2 linked regions of the Pararoseomonas sp. SCSIO 73927 genome follow. The protein of the gene in region 1 binds, or shares a complex with, the protein of each later gene. Links are inferred from orthologs where the notes say so. Each region holds a gene or a part of one and is shown in the gene's direction. Other genes may lie near its edges.

Region 1 (12,091 bases):
CACGCTGTTCCGCGAGATCGTGGAGAACACCGCCAAGGCCCATGGTGTCCGGCTGGAGCTGGAGCACAACTACTCCTACCCGCCCACCATCAACACGCCCGCCCAGGCCGCGCTGGCGGCGGAGGCCGTGGCCGACGTGGTCGGGGCGGAGCGCATCAAGGCGGACCTGCCCTCCCTCACCGCCGGAGAGGACTTCGCCTACATGCTGCACGAGGCGCCGGGCGCCTTCATCCTGATGGGCCAGGCCGGGGCCGACGAGCACACGAGCACCCCGGTCCATAACGGCCGCTACGACTTCAACGACGACCTGCTGCCGATCGGAGCCAGCACGCTGGTGCGGCTGGTGCAGCGGGAACTGGCGGAGAGCTAGTTCTTCGCCTCCGGCCTGTGGCCGGGAAGAGGAAGAAGGAATTCTTCCTCTTCCCGCACCTCTCACCATCATCTTCATCTGGTAGTTGGTTTTGCCCGGCTGCCGGTGCGCCTCGGGTCCAAGACCCGAGGCGACTGTAAGGGCAGAATCAGCCCCGTCGAGCAGAGACCCAATCTCAGGGCCGCGCGGCGGCAGCTGGAAGGGGATGCAAGGGCCTCAGGCCCTTGGATCGGGACAAACGCTTCGCGGTTGCCAAGGAGGCAGGGGGCGGAGCCCCCTGGGGCCGATCAGCCCCCTTCGCGGGAGGAGAGCTGCGATACCTGCTGGCGCATCGCGTCCAGCAGGGCGGAGACGCGGCCACCGTTGCGCCCGATGACGGAGGCGTACTCGCTGCGCGTGGTCAGGCGCAGGGAGGTGCCCTCGGCGATCAGGTCCACGATCCGGGGCTGCCCGCCCACCTCGCTCACGCGCCAGTCCAGGGAGACGGGGCCGCCATTGGGCCGCTCCACGATGGTGTTCACCAGCGCGTCGTCCTCCGTCCGCTGCTGGCTGCGGCCGAGGGAGAAGCGCACCCCCTGGTACTCGCCGAAGCGGGCGGAGAGGTTGCGGATCAGCACCTCCTCGAACAGCCGCATGTACTGGGCCTGCTCGTCCGGGGTCGCCTGGCGCAGGTAGCGCCCGAGGATGAAGCGGCCGACCCCCTCCACGTCCACCGCGCGGCGCAGCACCGCCGCCACCTGCTCCCGCCGCTGCGCCACGGCGCCGCGACCGTTGATGGCGGCCACGAGCTCCTGGCCCGTGGACTGGATGAAGGCGGCCGCGCGGGCCGTGTCCACCGGCTGGGCAAAGGCGGGAAAGGCCCGCGCCGCCACCAGGGCGGCGCCGGCGGCGAGGAGGGTGCGTCGTGCGATCATCTCGTCCGGGATCTCGTTCTGCTGTGCGGCACCGGCCGGCCCTTCAGGGCCGCCCGTCCGCAGGTGGTGCGCTGGCGTCGCCGCCTCAACGCCCCCTGAACGCGAGCGGGCGGGTTCCGTTCCGTGCGACCCGCCGCCCGCTGCGCGGCTCAGCCCGGCGTGGCTCCGCGCTCAGGGCTGCGGCGAACGGGGCGTGGTGTCCGGCAGCCCGGTACCAAGCCCCTGCGGCGCGGCGGGGGTGGCGGCCGGGGTATTGGCGATCTCCCGCGCCCGCTGCTGGCGATAGGCGCTGCGCAGCGTGGCGTAGGGATCCAGGCTGGTGCGCTGGACGTCGTCCAGCGGGTCCAGCAGGGATTCGCGGGTGCTCACCACCGTCACGCCCGCGCGGACGCCGTTGGCGATGTCCATGGCGTCCGGGTGGCCGAAGGTGAGCCAGGTGAGGGGATCGGCGGCGATCCCGGCCGCGAAGCCCAGCAGGTCGCGCGGGTTGCTCGGGCCGAGGAGAGGGATGAAGAGGTAGGGTCCTTCCTCGATTCCCGCCACGGCGAAGGTCTGGCCGAAATCCTCCGTGTGCGGCGGCAGGCCGAATTCCCGGGCCACGTCGATGAAGCCGCCGACCCCGAGGGTGGAGTTCAGCAGGAAGCGCCCCAGCGTCTCCCCGAAGCGCTGCGTCTCGCCCTGCAGCGCGTCGTTCATCGCCACCACGGGGCTGCGCAGGTTGCTCAGGAAATTGGAGATGCCGGTGCGGACGGGCTGGGGCAGCACGGCGCGGTAGCCGATCGCCACCGGGCGCAGCACGACCGTGTCGATCGCCTGGTGCACGTCGTACATCGCGCGGTTGAAGGGCTCGATCGGGTCGTTGGTGGCCCGGAACTCCTCCACCGCCTCCCGGTCATCCGCCGGGGGGCGCGTGGCGCAGCCGGACAGGGCGGCGCCGGTCAGAACGAGGGCGAGGGCGGCCGGTGCCAGGCGGGGCAGGATGAAGGGGCGCATGATTCCAGGGCTCGGTTCAGCCTCCACTTAGCACCCGCGGCAGGGCGAGTGAACTGCCCGGTTCAGTATGGCGGTTCTGCTGTACGCACCGTCGCGTGATCGGCTGTTCGCGCCCTGCGCAGCGGGTAGCGGCGATCTCCTGGTCTGCCGCGGCCATCGCGCATCGCCGCTGCCGGCCGTCCGCGTTAGAGGGCGTCCGGGGAGGAGCTTTCCCGCGCGGAAGCGGCGGAGAAAATTCTGACTCTCGGATGATGGCCCGGTTGATGGAAAGGACAGCAGGGTGACGGAGGCGTGGATCCTGGCAGCCGGCTTCGTCGGGGGCGTGGCGGGTGGGGCAATCGGCGCCCGGCTCGCGGCCGCCGCGGCCTGGAAGGGCGGCCTCATCGCGGGCCTCGCCACCATCCTGCAGTTCGCCGTCGCTTCAGCGCTGGACCTTGAGGGGATCGTCCTCGTCTCCCTCCTCTACCTTGTCGCGGCGGGCCTCGTCGGCGGCCGATGGGGGCTGGGACTGACCGGCCGGCAGATCTCCATTGTGGTGATCGGCAGCTTCCTCTTCGCGGTCATGGCCGGCTTCGCGGCCATCCGGCTGACCGTCACCCCAGTCGAGGGATAGGTGGACTCTTCAGGCCTCGACACGCAGCCGCCGGTAGACAGGCCGCAACAGGAACGGGCTCAGGAACAGCGGAAACTGGCACAGCGCGAAGAAGAGCAGCACCTGCGGGTCCGTCGCCGCCGGCAGCACCGCGAAGTACAGCGCCATGTTCCGGTTGCCGGAGAGCAGCCCGGCCGAGAGCGCCACCCTCTGTCCCGCCGGCCGGAATGCCAGCGCCGTCGCCGCGTTCAGCCCGAAGGACCCCGCGAAGGCCAGCGCCAGCCCGCCCAGCACGAATCCCGGCGCCGCCAGCAGCCGCGCCAGCACCCCGTCCATGATCCCGAAGCCGTAGAGCACGACGAGCAGGACCACCGTCCCGTCCACCGCCCGCCCCCAGCGGTCCAGCACCGCCGGCGCCACGATCCGGCGGATGAGGACGGAGAGGACCAGCGGCAGCCCGACCACCAGCATCAGCCGCCCCATGAGCGCGGGGATGGAGATGGCGAGGTCGATGCCCAGCAGCCCGAGGGCGAGGGGAGGGGCCGTGAAGGGGATGAGGAGCGTGGAGAGCACCGCCACGACGAGGGAGATCTCCCCGTCCAACCCCACCAGCCGCGCGAAGGCGGGGGAGGAGGTGGCGGCGCAGCCCGTGGCCATGATGACCAGTGCCGCCCCCAGGGGCCCGTCCATCCCCGCCAACCACGCCGCGGCGAAGGCCAGGACCGGGCAGGCCAGCAGCAGCCAGGCCAGCAGCCCCGCCACCAGGACGGGCCGGCGCAGATAGGCCAGGACCTGGGCGGGATCGACCCGCAGCAGAACGAGCGTCATCAGGGAGGCGACGACGGGCGTCACCACGTCCCGCAGGGCGGCGGTGACCGGGGCGGGGGTGAGAAGGGCCGCGAAGATGCCGATTGCCAGGAGCGTGCCTCCGTTCCGGGCGGACCATTCCAGGGCAGGGCGCAGCGGCAAGCGGAACTCCCTCCGCGCCCTTCTCCGGTGGCGCGGGTTCGCGTCCCGTTCTATAGCCGCCCCCGTGTTCCCGCCAGCCCAGCCCCCATCCCCGTCCTCTGGCCCTTTCCCCGATTCCGGGACCGACTACCTCGCCAAGCTCAACCCGGAGCAGCGCGAGGCGGTGGAGACCGTGGACGGCCCCCTGCTGGTTCTCGCCGGCGCCGGCACGGGCAAGACCCGGGTGCTGACCACCCGCTTCGCCCATATCCTGATGACCCGCCGCGCCTTCCCCAACCAGGTGCTGGCCGTCACTTTCACCAACAAGGCGGCGAAGGAGATGCGGGAGCGCGTCTCCACCATCCTTGGCCGCCCCGCCGAAGGCCTCTGGCTCGGCACATTCCACGCGCTCTGCGCGCGCATGCTGCGGCGGCACGCGGAATATGTCGGGCTGACGAGTTCCTTCACCATCCTCGACACGGATGACCAGATGCGCCTGCTGAAGCAGGTGATGGATGCCGCCGTGGTGGACATCAAGCGCTGGCCGGCCCAGGGCATGATGGCGGTGATCCAGCGCTGGAAGGATCGCGGCCTGACCCCCGCCCGCGTGACGCCCGCCGAGGACAGCGACTACGCCAACAACAAGGCCCGCCAGATCTACGAGGCCTACCAGTCCCGCCTGAAGGACCTGAACACTGCCGATTTCGGCGACCTGATGCTGCACATGGCGGAGATCCTGCGGACCCAGCCCGACGTGCTGGCGCAGTACCACCGCGCCTTCCGCTACATCCTGGTGGACGAGTACCAGGACACGAACACCGTGCAGTACCTGTGGCTGCGCCTGCTGGCGCAGAGCCACCACAACATCTGCTGCGTGGGCGACGACGACCAGTCCATCTACTCCTGGCGCGGGGCGGAGGTGGAGAACATCCTGCGCTTCGAGAAGGACTTTCCCGGCGCGCGCATCGTGCGGCTGGAATCCAACTACCGCTCCACGAAGCCCATCCTCGCCACCGCCGCGCACCTCATCGCCAAGAACGAGGGGCGGCTGGGCAAGACCCTGCGCTCCGGCCGCAACGACGCGGAGGGCGAGAAGGTCCGCGTCGTCTCCCTCTGGGACTCCGAGGAGGAGGCCCGCATGGTCGGGGAACGGATCGAGCAGGCGCAGCGCAAGGGCGTTTCGCTGGCCGAGACCGCCATCCTCGTCCGCGCCGGCTTCCAGACGCGTTCGTTTGAGGAACGGCTGATCACCCTCGGCATCCCCTACCGCGTCGTCGGCGGCCTGAAGTTCTACGAGCGCGCGGAGATCCGCGACGCCATGGCCTACATGCGCGTGATGCACCAGCCCAGCGACGACCTGGCCTTCGAGCGCATCGTGAACACCCCCAAGCGCGGCATCGGCGACGGCGCGCTGCAGCAGATGCACATGGGCGCGCGGGAGCAGTCCATCCCGCTGGCCATCGCCGCCGAGCGCCTCTCTCGCACGGAAGCCCTGCGCGCCAAGCCGCGCGCCGCGATGCGCGAGCTGTTCGACGGCTTCGCCCGCTGGCGCGCGCTGATGCAGAAGGATGGGCATGTGGTGGCGGTCGCCACCATGCTCGACGAGTCCGGCTACACGGAGATGTGGAAGCAGGACAAGTCGGCCGAGGCGCCCGGCCGGCTGGAGAACCTGAAGGAGCTGGTGCGCGCGATCGGCGAGTTCCCGACGCTGGAGGGTTTCCTCGAGCACGTCGCGCTGGTGATGGAGAACGACGAGAACGCGGATGCCGAGCGCGTCTCCCTCATGACGCTGCATGCCGCCAAGGGCCTGGAATTCGACCTCGTCTTCCTGCCGGGCTGGGAGGAGGGGCTGTTCCCCCACCAGCGCGCGCTGGACGAGGGCGGCACCAAGTCGCTCGAGGAGGAGCGTCGCCTCGCCTATGTCGGCATCACCCGCGCGCGGAAGATGGCGGTGATCAGCCACGCCGCGAACCGCCGGGTTTACGGCAACTGGTCCGCCGCCATCCCCTCCCGCTTCCTCGACGAGCTCCCGCCCGACCAGATCGAGCGCGAGGGCGGCGGCGGCGCCCAGCGCGCACGGCTGGCGGATGCGCCGAGCGTCTTCGCCGGCGGCGGCATCTCCTCCTACCGCCCCCGCGTTATCGAGGCGGGCGCCTGGGAGGTGAAGGAACGCCCCGCGCGCGCGGATGCCATGCAGGTCGGCCAGCGCGTCTTCCACCAGAAGTTCGGCTATGGGCGGGTGACGGCGGTCGAGGACAACCGCCTGGAGGTCGATTTCGAGAAGGCGGGCACGAAGCGCGTCCTCGACAGCTTCGTGGAGAAGGCCTGATGTCGCACACTGACGGGCGCGCCTGATGTCGCGACACCATCCCCAGAACCTGGAGACGGTCTGGATCGAGGACCTGCCGGAGGAGGCCGTGCCCGCCGTCGAGGCCGCCTTCGAGCGCGCCTGCCGCAGCGTCGCCCTGTTCCTGAACGAGGAGACCGACACTTGGCGCGTGGAGGGCGTGCGTGAGGAGGGGACGAAGGACGACGACCTCACCGCCGCCCTGGCCCTAGCCTCCCTGACCACTGGTCTGGACCTCACGCCCCAGCGCGCCCCGGTGGAATCGGAGGGTTGGCTCGCCCGCACCGCCCAGTCCTTCCCGGAGCAGGCCATCGGCGGCCGCGTGGTCATCCGCCCCACCCACCTACCGGATCGCAAGCTCTGGGGCCGCACGGTGCTGAAGCTGGACGCCGGGATCGCCTTCGGCAGCGGGGAGCACGCCTCCACCCAGGGCTGCCTCATCGCCTTTGAGGGCGTGGCGCGCCGCATGGCCAAGCTGCCGAAGGACCGGCTGCGGATGCTGGATCTCGGCGCCGGCTCCGGCATCCTCGCCATGGCCGCTGCCTCCGCCCTGCACCGCCGCGTGCTGGCGACCGACATCGAGCCCTGGTCCGTCCGCGTGGCGAACGGGAACGCCGGTATGAACGGCCTGCGCACGCAGGTCCGCTCCATCCTGGCAGATGGCTGGAAGAACCCCGCCGTCTCGAAGGGGAGCTACGACCTCGTCTTCGCCAACATCCTCGCTCGCCCGCTCTGCGCCATGGCCGGCGACATGGCGCGCCACCTGCGCCCGGGCGGCACCGCGATCCTGGCCGGGCTCCTCGGCAAGCAGGCGAACTGGGTGCTGGCCGCGCATCGCCGCGGCGGGCTGGTGCTGGAGCGCCGCCTGAACATCGGCCCCTGGACGACGCTGGTCCTGCGGAAGCGGGGCTGATCCCATGGCGCCCCTCTTGCCTGGCGCTGGGGCGCTGCCTGCCATCCATCCCAACGGGCGCACCCTGCTACCCCACCCGCCTCAGGGCAGCGCTTGCCTCAACCCCATCACCGACCCTCGCGGGTCATTGGCTCTGTCAGCGGATGGTCGAGAGTGAGGCGATCGCCGCCTTGAGCACGGCCGTCTCCAGATCGAGCAGCGCGGACTCGGATGGCAGGGCTCGCTGCAACGCCAGTCCGTCGAGAACGGTGAGCAGGAACTGTGAGCGGGCGATATTGTCGCCGCGGGAGAGTGCGCCCTCCTCGACGAGGACCGACAGCCAGGACTGAACGCGACGGAGGGCCTGCCGCCTCAGCTCGACATAGCCTGCCCTGTGGTCGGCCGCCGCGCCCGGAGCGATGAAGGCGTGGTAGAGGTCCGACCACACATCCCGAGCTCGGTCGCCGACATCGATGGGGTTGAGCATGTGCCGGCAGCACTCGAGCAGTCGCTCATCCGCTGGAACCGTGGCGTCGCGGATCCGCCCGTCCGGCAGAGCCTCCTCGTAGAGGGACGAGAACACCGCATCGAGCAGCTCCCGCTGAGTGGGGAAATGATAGCGCAGGGTCCCCATGCCGACGCCCGCCCGCGCGGCGACGGCACGGACGCTCAGGCGCCTCTCCTTTCCCTCCTGAACGAGCGCTATCGAGGCGTGGAGGATCCGGTCCCGGGTGGTTGGCGCTTGAGGATCCTTCCGGGTCATAGACGGACAGGGCTCGCACAGCGTGCTATTGTCAATCCGCACACTGTGCTAGAGCGCTGATCGGAAGCATCGGAGAGGCCTGTGTCCCTGTCTGAGCCGCCGTCATCGGCGTGGCGCAAGCGCCTGCTGGGCTTCGTCATGGTCGTTATTTCGGTCGGAGCTCCTGTGATGACGACGACCTCTGTCGCGTCGTCGCGGGTGCGACCGCACCCGGAATCGCCGGGTAGGCAATGGATACGGCCTGCGCTTCTTTCCGCACAGCAAGGCAACGAACGGATGAGCGAGTTCAAGATCGGTGACACCGTGAGGATCACCGGTCCCGTCATGCGGGGCAACGTCGGAACGGTCGTCTGGAAGGACGACAGCGGCCAGAGATACCTCGTGCGCATCACCGCAGCGACGCAGAACTACTATCCGGCGGCGGAACTCGAGCTCTTCAGACCATGAGGAATCGCGGCGTGCCGCGATACGGTGCTGGGGCAGAACCTTGGCATAAGGGTGGCAGCCTCCGACCAAAGGCTCCAGCACCGCCCACCGCTCGTCACGTGGCGCCGGAGCACCCCGGCTCATGCTTCCAGTTCAGGCGCTGACAGGCCCCTAGGAAGGCGCGATCTCGATCGTCGTGCCCGGCCCGCAGCGCGCCAGCAGATCGACGAGCGCCGGGCGCTCGATCGAGACGCAGCCCAACGTCGGCCCCCAATCCGGCGCGGCCACGTGCAGGAAGATGGCGCTGCCCAGCCCTGGCACGGGCGGCGAGTCATTGTACCCGATCACCGCGATCACGTCGTAGAGGCCGTCCTCCCGCCACAGCTCCTCGTGGCTGCCGTCGAAGGGCAGGGTGACAGGGCGGTTGTACTCCGGCCGCCCCGCATCGTCGCACCAGCCGTCACTTGGCCGCAGCGCGCGGCAGGGCAGGGCGGTCTGCACGGGCGCCACGCGATCGGGCCGGTACAACACCTCGCGCAACGGAAAGACCCCGGCGGGGGAGGCCTTGTCGCCCTCGCGCTTCTCCGCGCGGGCACCGGCCGCGCCGATCGCGCAGCGCAGGGCGAGATCACCGGCAACAAGCTGCCCGCGATCCGGCACCACCAGCCTCTCCAGCCCTGCAGCCGCCCGGGCAAGGAACGGAAGCGCCAACCCGGCCGCACCGGCGCCGAGAACGAACTGGCGGCGCCCGTGTCGCGACATTTCGCGGTACGAGGCCCCTTCGCTTTCCGCCCTGCCGAGTTCCACGCTGCGCACTCCCTCGAGCGGATACCCCGCCGGGCACGAGGCTAGAAACGGCCTTGCCCCTGCCCGGATCACGGTCCCGTCGCCACGTCCTGCCCGGCTCGCCGAAGTCAGCGCCCGGTGGGGATGGAGTACCCGACCTGACGATTCGCAGGGTCCCAGCCGTAGAGCCGTGAGGGGCTCTCCTCGCGATTGGAGTCGATCCGGTTCGCCGTGCCCCGGCCATAGGGCGTGTCGAGAGAGAGGCCGCCCAGCCCCTGCCCGGCACACGCGCCGAGCGTCGCGGCCACCAGCAGCACCGCACCGATCCTCAAGCGCATCGATCCTCTCCGCCTCCTCTGGGATTCGGAGTGGCAGCCTACCTGTTCCCGGCGAGATGCGGAGCGGGCTTGCAGGGCGCAGGACCCCGAAAACAGCGCCGGCCCGCCGCGGCGCCTCGAGGGGGGAGGCAGCGCCGGGCGGGCCGGGCATCGGAACGGCGCGGTCGGGGGGAAATCGCCGTCCCGGTACTCGTTGGAAGCGGCCGTCAGGCGGCGGCGCGCTTCCGGAAACGGTCGTTCGCAGCGGCCGGGGCCGCCGCGGCCTTCGGGGCCTCCACGCCGCGCGCGGGCATGTCGCCGGCCAGCACGAAGGGGATCTCGGCGCGGGTCAGGCCGATATCGGCCAGCTCGCGGTCCGTCAGGGCGCGCAGCTCCGCCTCGGCACGGCGGCGCTGCATCCAGCCGGCGAAGCCGGCGAGCAGGCGCTGCAGCCCGGAAGCGAGGACGGCGTTCCGGGCCTCGTTGGCCTGACGCAGAAGCTCGATGTCGCTCAGCTGACGGATGTTGGCGGGGTAGGGCATCATCGGCGCGGGGTGCTGCACCTGGGAGATGCGGGGGTTCATGATTGTCGTCCGTTGATCGATGGCACCGGCAGGTCGCCCTTGCGACCCAGCCCCGGAATGCCTTCGGTGGAGGCAATATGGGCTTAGGAAGCGGGCAAATGGCGCGTTGTTCATGTGGCTGAGCCATGCGCCTAACGCATGGAAATCTGGGGAAACATGTCGTGGTTAACGAACTGGTGACAAACCTGCCGCAAAATCGCCTCGGTGAGTTGCGCGCCGAGATCGCGCGCGCCGGGGTGGACGGCCTCATTATCCCACGCGCGGACGAGTTCCTGGGCGAGTACGTTCCCCCTTCAGGCGAGCGCCTGGCGTGGATCACCGGCTTCACCGGCTCGGCCGGCCTCGCGATCGTCCTGCCGGATCGCGCCGCCGTCTTCACCGACGGCCGCTACACCACGCAGGTCGCGCAACAGACCGACCCCACCCTCTGGGAACGGCGCCATTTGATCGAGGAGCCCCCGGCCGCCTGGCTGAAGGCGCACGCCGCCGGCAAGCGCATCGGCTACGACCCATGGCTGCACCCGGGGGCCGCGCTGGACCGCCTCGCCGCTTCTGGCGCCACCCTCGTCCCGCTTCCCGCCAACCCGCTGGACGTGATCTGGAAGGACCGCCCCGCCGCCCCCACCGCGCCCGCCGAGCCCTGGCCGGAGGAATTCGCCGGCCGCTCCTCCGCGGAGAAGCGCGAGACCGTCGCCGCCGCCCTGCGGGAAGCCGGGCAGGACGCGGTGGTGCTCGCCGATGCTCATTCCGTCGCTTGGCTGCTGAACATGCGCGGCGGCGACCTGGACCACACGCCGCTGGCGCTCGCCTTCGCAATCCTGGACGCGGAAGGGGCCGTCACTCTCTTCATGGACCCCGCCAAGGCCGGCCCCGCCCTGCGGGAGGCCCTGGGCAATGCCGTCACCATTCGGCCGCGTGACACCCTGCCCGCGGCGCTGGCCGCGTTGAAGGGCACGACCGTCCGCCTGGACCCGGAGGCGACGCCCGCATGGTTCGGGCAGGCGCTCGCGGGGGCCGGCGCCACCGTCTCCCCCGGCACCGACCCCGTCCGCCTGCCCCGCGCCTGCAAGACGGAAGCGGAGCGGACCGGCGCCCGCGCCGCGCATCGCCGCGACGCAAGGCCGATGATCCGCTTCCTCGCCTGGTTCGCGCGCGGGGCCCGGCACGGCGAGCTGACGGAAATGGCGGCCGCCGACCAGCTCCTCGCCTTCCGCCGCATGGAGGACCGATTCCGGGCGGAGTCCTTCCCCGCCATCGCCGGCGCGGGGGACCACGGCGCGATCATCCACTACCGCGCCACCGAGGCCAGCAACCGGACGATCCACCCGGACGAGCCCTTCCTGATCGACAGCGGCGCCCAGTACCTGGACGGCACGACGGACATTACCCGCACCCTCTGGACCGGCCCGGGCACACCGCCGGCGGAGCTGCGCACCCGCTACACCCTGGTGCTGCGCGGCATGATCGCCCTCGCCGCCACCCGCTTCCCGGAGGGCGTGGCCGGCCCGCACCTCGACGCCATCGCCCGCCGCCCGCTCTGGGAGGCAGGGCTGGACTACGACCACGGCACCGGCCACGGCGTCGGCGCCTTCCTCTCCGTGCATGAGGGGCCGGCCGCCTTCTCCCGCAGCGCCGCGGTCGTCCCGCTGAAGGAAGGGATGATCCTCTCCGACGAACCAGGCTTCTACCTGCCCGGCGCCTACGGCATCCGGCTGGAGAACCTGCTGCTGGTGCGCCCCGTGGCCGCCGCCGCCGGCCCGAAGCGCTGGCTGCACTTCGAGACTCTCACCCTCGTTCCCTTCGACCGCGATCTGATCGACGCCGGCGCGCTCGACCGCACGGAGCGCGCCTGGCTGGACGCCTATCACGCCCGCATCCTGGTGGAGGTCGGCCCGACGCTCGACGGGCCGACGGCGGAATGGCTGCGGGCGGCCTGCGCGCCGCTGTGAGGGGCGCTAGGTCTCCCCGCCGCCGTTCACCGCCAGCATCTGGCCGTTGACGTAGCCGCCGCCCTCGCCGACGAGCATCCGCACCACCGCCGCCACCTCGGCGGGGGTGCCCATGCGGCCGAGCGGCACCTTGGCGACGTAGCCGTGGCGGTTGGTCTGCACGCCCGGCTCGTCGTCATCCGCCGCGATCGGGCCGGGGGAGATGGCGTT
Region 2 (6,957 bases), 3.5 Mb from region 1 along the record:
GCTTCCCGCCGCGCCGCGATGCCCCTCCGCGCGGCCGGCCGGACGTCCAGCGTCCCGATCGGCGGGAGGAGGACCGCGCCCCCGCCAACACCCTGTGGCTCCACGGGCTGCACGCGGTAGCCGCCGCGGTGCTGAACCCCCGCCGCCGCCTGCGCCGCCTGCTGCTAACGGCCGATGCCGAGGCGGCGCTGAAGGAGCGCCTGCCGGAGGGCGCGATCGCCGCCCGCAAGCTCCAGCCCGAACGGGTGGAGGACCGCGCCCGGTTCCACACCTTCCTGCCGGAGGATTCGGTGCACCAGGGCGCCGCCCTGCTGGCCGAGCCCCTGCCGGGCATCGGGCTGGACGACGCGCTGAAGGCCTCGGACGGCCCCGTGCTGCTGCTGGACCAGGTGACGGACCCGCGCAACGTCGGCGCCATCCTGCGCGCCGCCGCCGCCTTCGGCGCCGCGGCGGTGGTGGTGCAGGACCGCCACGCCCCGGCGGAGACGGGCGCCCTGGCCCGCGCCGCCTCCGGCGCGCTGGAGATCGTGCCGATGGTGCGCGAAGTGAACCTGGCCCGCGCGATCCGCCACCTACAGGATGGCGGCGCCTGGGTGATGGGCCTGGCCGGGGAGGCCGGGCGGACCCTCGCCGAGGCCAAGCCCACGGACCGCCGGGTAGGGCTGGTGCTGGGGGCGGAAGGCGGCGGACTGCGCCGCCTGCAGCGCGAGACCTGCGACGAGCTGGTGCGGCTGCCGATCACCGAGGCGATGGAGAGCCTCAACGTGGCCTCCGCCGCGGCCGTCGCTCTCTACGAGCTGCGCCGGGCCTGATGGCCCCGCTCTGATCACCTGCCGTTAACCCGGGCCGACGCAGACTGGGCCCGGGCACCCGAGAGGGGCCGTACCGTGCCAGGAGGGCTTCGCGGAGGAGGAAACCCTTCATGCAGCCCAACCCCCGCCGCCTTGGGGAAGTCCCGGCCACCCCCAATGCCTGGCACGAGTTGCCCGACGACCTGCAACTCACCCTCTCGCGCGAGGCGCTGCGGCGCGCGGCGGAAACCCTGGCCGAGCACGCGGAGCTTCTGGCCGCCGAGATGGATGGCGGCACCCTGCTCGACCAGGGCGGGCCGGAGGCGCTCCGCCTCTTCGCCGCCGTGGTGCGCGCGACGAACCGGGACGGTTTCGCCACGGTCGGCAACGCCTGACCCTGGCTGCACGCCGCCCCGGCACCCCGGGCACGCCAGCCCTCCGCGCCATGCATGCATTAAGCCATGGACATGTTGCACCGCAGCATCCACCTTCATCGCAGGGATAGGGAGGAACAGATAAAAGGATCTGTCCCATGCTGATCGTCTCCGCTTTCGCTCTCGCCGGCCTCGTGGCCGCGCAGGTGGTGGCCCGCATCTCCCTCGACCACTTCGAGGAGTTCCGCCGCCTGCCCCGCCTTCCGCAGGAGGCCTGACCCTGCCGCGCCCGGGGTCTCCCCGGGGCGCCAGGGGGCAATGTATCGTCGGCCAGTAACGGACCCGCGCCTATGGGCCACAACGCCAGCCTTGGGACGGGATACCGACCTCTCCAGTTAGGCCGACCGGCCCTTCCCAATCGGGCCGGGCTACTGGACGACTTCCACCTCGCCCGATCCGGATGCGGCTCTGCCGGTGCTCAATAGGGGCGCCGGCGCGCCGCCCAGACCAGCGGCGCCACGGACAGGATGATGCTGGACACAAGGGCCCCGATCGCGATCAGGCCTCCAGAGGAGATATGGACTTCCGCCCTGGCCGATACGGCGCGCCCGATCTGCAGATCCACCTTGGCCATGTGCTTACGGCCTTGCGCTTCATCCATTCCGCCGACTCTCCTGGCTGCTGACCAGGGGTGAACGCCGGACCGGGCCGGGCTTTGCGGACCGGGAACCTCCCCGGCCCGCATCGCCACGCGCCGCCATCGCCTGTATGATCCCAGCATGATTCGGAGAGCCCGCCTGGAGCGTTTGACCGACCAGGCGGGCGATCGGCTGATCCGGGCCATCGACAGGCTTTTGGACGCGGTCGGCTCCGATCGTCAGGCCTCCCTCACCGTGGCGGGCCTCGTCTTCCTGACCGTCCTGATCCTGACCGCGAAGGTCTTTTACCGGCTCATCAGCCTCTAGGGGCGGTTCCCGCGCCCGCAGGCCGACTGAAGCGCTCCAACCCCGGCCTCCAGGTTCACGGGGCAGGAGAAGTGGGGCGTGAGGGTCAGCATGGTGCCGGGTGAGGGGATCGAACCCCCGACCTTCGGTTTACAAAACCGCTGCACTACCGCTGTGCTAACCCGGCCCTTGCTGCACGCCCCTGCTTTCACCTCGGAGCCCGCAGCACCGCCACCTTAGCCCGGGGTCACGGAGGCGTCATCCCCGCCCTGCCGCGGTCGCCCGGCCGGGAGTCGGAATCCTGCTGTAACCGGCCGCTGTCCACCCTATGTTCACGGCCCATGGATACCCTGCCGCCCGTCCTGTTCCAGCCGATCCGCCGCCCCGCGCCGGCGGGCGGCCAGCCCTTGAAGGTCGTCTCTCCTTATGAGCCGGCGGGCGACCAGCCCACGGCCATTGCGGATCTGGTCGAAGGCCTGCGCGCGCGCGGGGAGCGCGACCAGGTGCTGCTCGGCGTCACCGGCTCCGGCAAGACCTTCAGCATGGCGAAGGTGATCGAGGCGGTGCAGCGGCCGACCCTGATCCTCGCGCCGAACAAGACGCTCGCGGCCCAGCTCTACGGGGAGATGAAGTCCTTCTTTCCGGAGAACGCGGTGGAATACTTCGTCTCCTACTACGATTATTACCAGCCGGAAGCCTACGTCCCGCGCACCGACACCTACATTGAGAAGGACGCCCAGATCAACGAGCAGATCGACCGGATGCGCCACTCGGCCACGCAGTCGCTGCTGGAGCGGCGGGACGTGGTGATCGTCGCCTCCGTCTCCTGCATCTACGGCATCGGCTCGGTCGAGACCTACGGCAACATGACCGTGAAGCTGCAGCTCGGCGGCCGGATCGACCGCGACGTGCTGGTGAAGGCACTCGTGGAGCTGCAGTACCGCCGCAACGACACCGCCTTCCAGCGCGGCACCTTCCGCCTGCGCGGGGAGACGGTGGATGTTTGGCCCTCCCACCTCGAGGACCGCGCCTGGCGCATCTCCCTCTTCGGGGACGAGATCGACGGGCTGCGCGAGTTCGACCCGCTGACGGGCGAGGTGGCGGGGGAGATGGAGAGCGTCGCGATCTACGCGAACAGCCACTACGTCACGCCGCGCCCGACGCTGATCCAGGCGATCAAGGATATCAAGATCGAGCTGAGGGAGACGCTCGCCCGCCTGCAATCCGAGGGCAAGCTGCTGGAGGCCCAGCGGCTGGAGCAGCGCACCACCTTCGACATCGAGATGATGGAGACGACCGGCGTCTGCAAAGGCATCGAGAACTACTCCCGCTATCTCTCCGGCCGCGGCGCCGGCCAGCCGCCGCCGACCCTGTTCGAGTACCTGCCCGAGGGCGCCCTGCTGATCGTTGACGAGAGCCACGTCACCATCGGCCAGATCGGCGGCATGGCGCGCGGCGACTTCGCGCGGAAGTCCGTGCTGGCGGATTTCGGCTTCCGCCTGCCCTCCTGCATGGACAACCGCCCGCTGCGCTTCGAGGAGTGGGAGAGCTTCCGGCCCGACACGATCTTCGTCTCCGCCACCCCTGGCGCCTGGGAGATGGAGCGGACCGGCGGCACCTTCGCCGAGCAGGTCATCCGCCCCACCGGCCTGATCGACCCGCCCGTGGAGATCCGCCCCGTGGAGGGCCAGGTGGACGACCTGCTGGCCGAGTGCCGCGACGTGATCGCCGCCGGCGGCCGCGTGCTGGCCACCACGCTCACCAAGCGCATGGCCGAGGACCTGACGGAGTACATGACGGAGACGGGCATCAAGGTCCGCTACCTGCACTCCGACGTGGACACGCTGGAGCGCATCGAGATCATCCGCGACCTCCGCCGCGGCGTCTTCGACGTGCTGGTGGGCATCAACCTGCTGCGCGAGGGGCTGGACATCCCGGAGTGCCGCCTCGTCGCCATCCTGGACGCCGACAAGGAGGGCTTCCTCCGCTCCACCACCTCGCTGATCCAGACCATCGGCCGCGCCGCGCGCAACGCGGAGGGCCGCGTGATCCTCTACGCCGACCGCATGACGGACAGCATGCGCCGCGCGATCGAGGAAACCGATCGCCGCCGCGCCAAGCAGGTGGCCTACAACACGGAGCACGGGATCACCCCGCAGACCATCCGCCGCGACATCGCGGACGTGCTGCAATCCGTCTACGAGCAGGACTACGTCACGGTGGAGGCGGTGGAGGACGACGCCTCCTCCCACTTCATCGGCCACAACCTGCGCGCCAGCATCTCGGAGCTGGAGCGCCGGATGCGCGCCGCCGCCGCCGACCTGGAGTTCGAGACCGCCGCCCGCCTGCGCGACGAGATCAAGCGGCTGGAGAACCTGGAACTGGGCCTCGACGCCCCTCCTCCCTCCGGCCACGAGGCGCGCGCCAAGGCGGACTGGAAACCCAAGCCGCTAGGTCCCGGCGGTGGCGGCTACGACCCGGACAAGCGCACCACCCGCACGGCGTCGCGCGGGGCGCCGCGCCGCAAGAAGGCGGGCTAGGCGCGGCGCATGGCCGAGGATCTCGCCGCCTCCATCGCCCGCTCCGCGGCGAAGCTCGTCGCGCTGTCCCGCCAGCGCGGCGGGGGCGCGCCGCTGGATTTCACCCCGGCGAGCCTGGAGACGGTGGAGGAGATGGCCGGGGAGGCCGCCCACTGGGCCACCGAGCTGACGCCCGCCGAGATCACGGGCCTGGTCCAGGATTTCGGCTGCTACCTGCTCGAGGTCGGCCGCGCCGAGTTCGGCGGTGCCTATCTCTGGCACGAGGCGCGGGACCAGCCCGTCCTCGTCGTCGGCGAACCGGCCTTCCACGTCGCGCTGATGACCTGGGACAAGCTGCGCGGCCGGCTGGGCGGGGACGCCGCAGACAATCTCCCCTTCTTCTACGCCGGCTTCGCGGAGCGTGCCCGGCAGGCCGCCCCGGGCACCCGCGCGCTCTACGTGTGAGGCAGGGCGCCCCGCCTCAGTAGGTCCTCCCCGTCGGCGCGGAAGGCGTCACCAGCCCGCCGCCCTCGAAGGCGCGCAGGCTCGGGTCGTCGGAGACCGCCATCACCCCCGTGCGGTAGCCGCCGGAGTAGGGTGTGCCGGAGTAGGGTGTGCCGGAGTAGGAGCCGGCGGCCTCCGCCCAGACCCCGTCCATCGCCACCGGCGTGCCGAGGTTCGGCACCACCTTGGCAAGGTAGTTGATCGTCTCGTCCGGCAGGATCATCGCGCCGGAGAGGACCCCCTCCACCCGCAGCGGCCCCGCATTGTAGGCGGCCACGAATCCCGGCGCGCCGAAGCGGTCCGACATGGCCCGGATGTAGGCGGCGCCGGCCAGGATGTTGTCTCGCGGGTCGTAGGGGTCCTCGCCCAGCCCGTGCTCGTCGCGCAGCCGCTCATAGGTGCGCGGCATCACCTGCATCAGCCCCATGGCGCCGACGGGTGAGGTGATGGGCAGCCCATCCGAGCCGTTGATCCGCCCACCGGATTCCTGCCGCATGATCGCGCGGATCCAGCCCTCGGACACCCCGAACCGGTTCGCCGCCTCCCGGATGTGCGGCCCCCAGGGATCACCGGAGGAGCCGGGGACATTGTAGCGGCGGCGCGCGGCGGCGGCGCGGTAGGCACGGGCCGCCGCCCGGCTGGCGGCGCGATCATCCACGGACGCCTCGGCGGAAGGAGGCGTGTCATACCCCGCCCCGGGTGCGTAGGCCTGCGGGGCGGGCGCGGGCGTACCGGCGCAGGCGGCGAGCAGGCCGAGAGCGACCAGGGGAAGGGCGGAGTGGAGGGGGCGGAACCAGGCCATGCCCCATTCTGCCGCATCCCCGGCCCCTCCGCGGCCACCGGATGGAAACCCGCCGCCCGATGTGGCGGCCGGGTCACAGCCCCCTACCCGTCCAGCCGGACATCGGCGTTGCGCGCCACCTCCCGCCACTTCGCGATCTCCGCGCGGACGAAGGCGTTGGCTTCCGCCACGCTCTGCGGCGCGGGCGCCCCGCCGAGCTGCACCACCCGCGCGGCGAAGGCGGGGTCGCGCAGCAGGGCCGTAACATCGGCATTCACCCGGTTCACCACCGCCTCCGGCGTGCCAGCCGGCACCGCGATCCCGGCCCAGCCGATCGCCTCGTAGCCCGGGATGGCCTCCGCGATCGCCGGTACCTCCGGCAGCTGCGGTGCACGCGCGGCGGAGGTGACGCCGAGCGCCTTGATCCGCCCGCCCCGGATGTGCGGCAGGGCGCTCGCCACGCTGTCGAACATCATCGGGATGTTGCCCGCCAGCAGGTCCGCCACCGCCGGCCCGCTGCCGCGGTAGGGCACGTGGGTCAGCCGCACCCCGGCCCTGGAGCAGAACAGCTCCGCCGACATGTGCTGGGAGGTGCCGGGCCCGCCGCTGCCGTAGGAGATGCCGCCCGGATCCGCCTTCGCCGCCGCGATCAGCCCGGCGATGTCGTTCGGCGCGAAGGAGGGGTGCGCCACGATCATCAGCGGCACGGTGAACATCAGGGTGACGTAGTTGAAGTCCCGCTCCGCGTCGTAGGGCAGGCTGCGGATCACGCTGGGATTGATCCCGTTCGTGCCGGAGGTGGATGCGACCAGGGTGTAGCCGTCCGGTGCCGCCCGCGCTCCCGCCTCCGTGCCCACCACCCCCGCGCCCCCGGCCCGGTTCTCCACCACCACGCGCTGCGGCCACTTGGCCGAGAGCGCCTCGGCCAGAACGCGCCCGATCGTATCCGTCGCCTGCCCCGGCGGGAAGGGGATGAGAAGGCGCACCGGCCGCGCGGGCCAGGCTTCCTGCGCCGTGGCGGAGCGCAGCGCCGGCAGGGCAAGG

The links.
Region 2: the proteins of VQH23_RS16540 (region 1) and uvrB are in contact, whole or in part, in a crystal structure (PDB 7EGT), measured with the Thermus thermophilus proteins. The link is inferred for Pararoseomonas sp. SCSIO 73927 from one-to-one orthologs. Residues at the interface, in WP_096412145.1 of Thermus thermophilus: His654, Arg656, Phe657, Gln666, Asp668, Glu669, Lys680, Arg681, Leu682, Ser683, Lys685, Tyr686, Ala687; in WP_096411307.1 of Thermus thermophilus: Glu23, Leu25, Arg26, Asp27, Gly28, Glu29, Arg30, Phe31, Arg55, Glu326, Asp327, Phe328, Glu379, Ser382, Gln383, His398, Gly400, Arg401.

What each region holds. Positions count from the first base shown.
Region 1 is NZ_CP146232.1:3,510,730-3,522,820, forward strand. What follows is about bases 3,564-6,524. They hold VQH23_RS16540 (UvrD-helicase domain-containing protein), read left to right. Parts: upstream 3,564-3,902; coding sequence 3,903-6,146; downstream 6,147-6,524. Other genes in these bases: VQH23_RS16535 (hypothetical protein), read right to left, coding at 3,564-3,838; VQH23_RS16545 (50S ribosomal protein L11 methyltransferase), read left to right, coding at 6,172-6,524. In the rest of the region: VQH23_RS16515 (M20 aminoacylase family protein), read left to right, coding at 1-370; VQH23_RS16520 (ABC transporter substrate-binding protein), read right to left, coding at 658-1,284; VQH23_RS16525 (VacJ family lipoprotein), read right to left, coding at 1,456-2,277; VQH23_RS16530 (hypothetical protein), read left to right, coding at 2,558-2,890; more of VQH23_RS16535, read right to left, coding at 2,900-3,563; more of VQH23_RS16545, read left to right, coding at 6,525-7,077; VQH23_RS16550 (TetR/AcrR family transcriptional regulator), read right to left, coding at 7,214-7,819; VQH23_RS16555 (hypothetical protein), read left to right, coding at 7,901-8,266; VQH23_RS16560 (L,D-transpeptidase family protein), read right to left, coding at 8,417-8,956; VQH23_RS16565 (hypothetical protein), read right to left, coding at 9,160-9,363; VQH23_RS16570 (DUF1127 domain-containing protein), read right to left, coding at 9,576-9,932; VQH23_RS16575 (aminopeptidase P family protein), read left to right, coding at 10,094-11,881; VQH23_RS16580 (SDR family oxidoreductase), read right to left, coding at 11,888-12,091. UniProt on the Escherichia coli protein: A helicase with DNA-dependent ATPase activity. Unwinds DNA duplexes with 3'-5' polarity. Translocates on single-stranded DNA with 3'-5' polarity. Initiates unwinding more efficiently from a nicked substrate than double-stranded DNA.
Region 2 is NZ_CP146232.1:788-7,744, forward strand. Bases 2,092-5,049 are described here. They hold uvrB (excinuclease ABC subunit UvrB), read left to right. Parts: upstream 2,092-2,450; coding sequence 2,451-4,649; downstream 4,650-5,049. Other genes in these bases: VQH23_RS00030 (hypothetical protein), read left to right, coding at 2,092-2,130; VQH23_RS00045 (hypothetical protein), read left to right, coding at 4,659-5,049. Outside these bases: VQH23_RS00015 (TrmH family RNA methyltransferase), read left to right, coding at 1-812; VQH23_RS00020 (hypothetical protein), read left to right, coding at 923-1,186; VQH23_RS00025 (hypothetical protein), read right to left, coding at 1,644-1,826; more of VQH23_RS00030, read left to right, coding at 1,945-2,091; more of VQH23_RS00045, read left to right, coding at 5,050-5,093; VQH23_RS00050 (lytic transglycosylase domain-containing protein), read right to left, coding at 5,110-5,934; VQH23_RS00055 (tripartite tricarboxylate transporter substrate binding protein), read right to left, coding at 6,018-6,957. UniProt on the Escherichia coli protein: The UvrABC repair system catalyzes the recognition and processing of DNA lesions. A damage recognition complex composed of 2 UvrA and 2 UvrB subunits scans DNA for abnormalities.